2 regions of the Rossellomorea sp. QJM3NY_18 genome follow, and region 2 is predicted to be linked to the other one. Evidence: riboswitches for the same ligand, from Rfam matches in the RefSeq annotation. Region 2 holds a riboswitch; the other holds the start of a gene.
What was found. Region 2 has a riboswitch for cyclic di-GMP ahead of AC0VXY_RS20075 (cell wall-binding repeat-containing protein). Riboswitches for the same ligand answer to the same signal wherever they lie in the genome.

Region 1 (2,153 bases), 640 kb from region 2:
GATAATTTGCAGAGAATACAGGTATGGTCCCCAAAGCATATCGAGGAAATCGACGGTAATCCCCTTATAGGAATAACTCCAATTGGCCCCATCCATAAAAACAAAGATGAACTTGATAAACTCCTCCAAGTAGCCTACAACATTATATAACCCTCTCTCCCTGAATACTTCGGGAGCAATACTCACGGCTAAAATCCCCATTAGACCGAGAATATAGTAAAAGATGAACCTGATCGGAAACTTGAGATATTTCATGAATAGAATCCCCTTTATTCTCTTTTTCCTCAGTTTAATAGAAATGTTAAATTTTTTCAATTTTATTTCAAGTCTGACAATTCGGTAACAAAAAGAGTGACTCCTCTAAGTCAGAGTCACTCTCCCGGTCTAAGCCAATAACCGGCTCGGCTTTCCTAAATAAAAGCCCTGTCCAATCGTTATCCCGATTTCCCTTGCCACCTGCATATCCTGTTTTGTTTCGATTCCCTCTAAGACAATCAATGTATCATTTCCGTAGAATTGGCTGAAAAAAGAGAGGAACCGCTGTTTCTTTTCATCCTGTGCCAGGTTCATGGCGAAATAGCGGTCAAGCTTGATGATTTCCGGTTCATATTCAATGGATTTCTTAATGGAGGATGTCCCCTGCCCGAAATCATCTATCGCATACCAGACGCCATATTGCTTCAGTTCCTTTAAAGACTCTTTTAACAACGGATTCTGCCAAAGCTCTTCTGCACTGGATTCATTAATTTCAAGCACGAGCCGTCCTTTAATATCAGGGTGGCGATCCATAAGATCGGAAAAATAGGTGTGAAAGCTCGGGTGCAAGATCGTGGTGATATAAATATTGAGAAATAACTTACAGTCCTCAATCCCGTTTCCCGAAAAATGTTCAAGGGCTTTTGAAATGGACAGAGTATCCAGTTTGTACAAGATATTGGCCTTCATGGCCGATTGAAATACACTTTCGGGATTTTCATTATACTTATTTCGCAAAAGACCCTCATAAGCATAGAGGGTTCGATGTTCACCCATATCATATAATGGTTGAAAATCATGGTAGATAAAGTCGTCTTGGAAAATAGTAAAGATGTTCATAGGACCCCTATACTCTCTCTTTAGTTTTGGTCTTGCCTACAAAAAAACCACACAAAAACGCATTATCCGCGTTCGCATGTGGTCGGTTGCGCTACTGGCTCCCCTAAATGTAAGCGCCCATCTATCATTTAGGTTCAAAGCCCCCAGTCGAATGGTCAGCTTATAAAGATATTTGTCTTATAAGAAAAATATACCACATAACTAGTACTTATGGGGTGTATTTTCTAGAAATTATTAGAAAATTCATAAAGAAAGACCTATCTTGATACAAATGGATTACCACTAATCCAGAACCGCCATGGATAATCCCTGGCTTCCCCCGTGTTATCAATCCCTATTCTTTTCCCTGCCGAGATGTTTTCAGGTTGATACCCCTCTGTAATCATGAGCGGCGGTTGTAAATAGCTCCCCCCATAATCCTCCATGGTAATGCCTAGTGCCTTCGTCAACTTTCCCGGCCCATTGGTCCAATTCTTCTTCACATGACCGGGTCGTCTCGCTTCCATAAGCTCTTGTCCATGGAGTGGCTCGACGGCTCTGATGAGGATCGCTTCAGGCTTTTCCCGTTCTCCGCTCACTACGTTGACCAGGCAGTGAGTATGCATGACGTATGTATAAATTCGGCCAGCTTCATGGAACATCACTTCCGTCCGCTTTGTACGCCTGTTTCCGTAACTGTGGGCGGCCCTGTCGATCGGCCCCATGTATGCTTCTGTTTCCACAATATAACCTGAAGCGATTCCTTCCTCCGTTTCTTTCACTAACACACACCCCAACAGTGATTTGGCAAGCTCCAGTGTCGGCTGCTCGTAAAAGGTTGGGGGCATAGGTGTATCTTTCATGATTTCACTTCCTTATCTACATTGTCTAATCTATTTGTACCCTACCACTGCCTATTTAAATCAAGAATCCACGATCGATGTCTAATGTGATGGTCATGGATTCCCCGCTTCGGTATTCTTGATTCCGATTACCCTACGCCTCTGGTCCCATTCAAAAATAATCCTATAGCTCATTGTGGTAGTCTCTCCACTGCTTTAAAATAAATGTATCAATTG
Region 2 (2,153 bases):
ATCTTGTCTTCCCTCCGATCCGCTGTACATCCAAGCCGTTTTTCCTCAGGTCCTTGGCAACTTCCTCGGATATTGCACCCTCCCCTCCTAAAATGACCACTTTCTTTGCCCCTAATTCTTTTATTCGTGCTTTCACCTTATTATTTAAGCTGCCTTTTGGATTTAATAGTATCGGTGCATCTTCTTGATAAGCAAAGGGGGCACCTGCCAAGGCGTCAGGAAATGTGGTGTCTCTTGTTAATACAACCGTATCTGAACCGTCCGGCCATCCTGCCTTTGAGATTTCAATGGCAGTATCGTACCGGTCGTTCCCGTATATCCGATACACATTATCTGTGGCTTCTTCTCCAGTAAAAGCGGTGAGTCCATATACTCCGTCTTCACCAAACATGTTTAGATCTGTGGCTACCAGATAATACGAACCTGGCGGTAAAGAATAATAGATCAGTAGTTTTTCACTTCCCTCTTGGAGCAATTCATCCGGATAAATCGGCTCGCCATTCGGACTGAATAGCAAATATCCAAGGTCATTGAGTGGCGTCAATGTGGTTCCGTAAATATACGTATCTTGAGTTTCATCCATACTTAAGCTATAAAAATCCAAATCTTCTTCCCACCAAAAGCTTCCAAATAGGATATCGTCAAGTTGTATAGCGTCAGCCTGATGAGGGGAATCATTGGGTTCCTGCTCATATATATCCCCCATCAATTTCATATCATCTACTTTCTTAGAACCTCTCATCTTTTCCTTCAGTTCATGAGAGATTGAATCACCGAGTACCTTGAATGATTGTTTTTTTGAAACAGAGAAAATTTCTTTTTTGATGGATGATCGATCAAAGGTACCAGCAGCAAGTATTGGAGTGATACTGAAACTGAAGATAAGTAGAAACACACATAAGCAGGTGCAGATTTTCGTCATTACCTCAACTCCTATTCAATTTATTATGTAGGGCCTTTTTGCCACGCAGAAATGAAAATTTTTGTGAGAGGGTTCCAACGAGTGAAGCAAATCAATGATTTTGGTTAAATAATGAAAGCTGTGAGGTTCAAGCTTTGAAATAGTGCTAGAGATGGTGAAGGAGAAGGTAAGATATGCAAATGGAATATGAGAATTCCAGTGTGGTGATAGAATGGAAAACGGCGTATACGGTAGCTGGCTGGCATCGTCTCAACGACGGAAACCCCTATAGCTCTGCGCCACCATTTTTCAATGGGTTTGCCTTTATCGTACGCTTTTTTAAAAGTATTTATAATATCGGGTTTAGAAAATACGTTTCCTTGGTTTTCGGAAAACTTTTATAAAGATGCTGTTTTCTTCTGATCTAAAAATCTTTATCCCAAATATTTTTAATGGTGTCCAAATCTCTTTCATGTAATAACTCGGCACAAGGAACTCCCCCCTTATACTAATTAAATTTCATAAATCAATATACTTATATTTACATTATAAAACCAATATCAGAATAATCTATCATTTAAAAGAAAATACTTATCGACAAATTTCTCAATGACGGTGATTGTTTTTATTATAACGAACAGAAGAAGCCGCATATGACCATAATTGATTGATTGTACTCTCGCTATTTCAAATAAAAAAGAACTTCAATAAATGAAGCCACTGAAAAAGTAGTCACTTTATAAAAATGCTGTTTTTTAGGGGGTCAAATATGTCTCCCTACCAGTCTATCGTCGCTTAGAAGCGAATCTGGAGCCTCGTTTTTTAAACATCATTTTTCATCTCTAAAATGCTGGACTTTTTCAGTGGCCTCCAATAAATGAAGTTCCTTTTAATCTCTATCCTTTGACCTGACTCAAATAACTCTATAACATCCAGGTACTCTGTACAAATTCTACCCACAACATTCACTTTAGGGTTACTCTCTAAGTCACATCGAACAATCTGCATTTCACCCTTATACCGCCCATACAGATCATTATCCTGTGTAATCGTACCCCGTGGCCGCTCCTCGGTAAGTTGTGGAGGAATCTCGCTTTCCGTCCTTGTGTCCAACAACCGAAACACATCCCGGCCCGGATCCGGTCTGAGCTGGTACTCCCCTTGGATTCCATCACTTCCTCTGTACGAGAGCTCGATGACATCCTCCTGATCAAAGCGTACAAGTTTCCCCAGCAGTTCCACAGAACAGCCC

Region 1: linked by a shared signal. The riboswitch ahead of AC0VXY_RS01265 (EAL domain-containing protein) and the one ahead of AC0VXY_RS20075 (cell wall-binding repeat-containing protein) in region 2 are both predicted to bind cyclic di-GMP.

The regions. Positions count from the first base shown of each region.
Region 1 covers NZ_CM149659.1:226,228-228,380, reverse strand. Annotated here, with positions in the region: gene AC0VXY_RS01270 (ABC transporter permease subunit) at 1-255, opposite strand, end outside; gene AC0VXY_RS01265 (EAL domain-containing protein) at 385-1,095, opposite strand; cyclic di-GMP riboswitch class II at 1,167-1,247, opposite strand; gene AC0VXY_RS01260 (DNA-3-methyladenine glycosylase) at 1,353-1,937, opposite strand.
Region 2 covers NZ_CM149659.1:3,889,174-3,891,326, forward strand. Annotated here, with positions in the region: gene AC0VXY_RS20075 (cell wall-binding repeat-containing protein) at 1-922, opposite strand, end outside; cyclic di-GMP riboswitch class I at 1,149-1,234, opposite strand; gene AC0VXY_RS20080 (MupG family TIM beta-alpha barrel fold protein) at 1,724-2,153, opposite strand, start outside.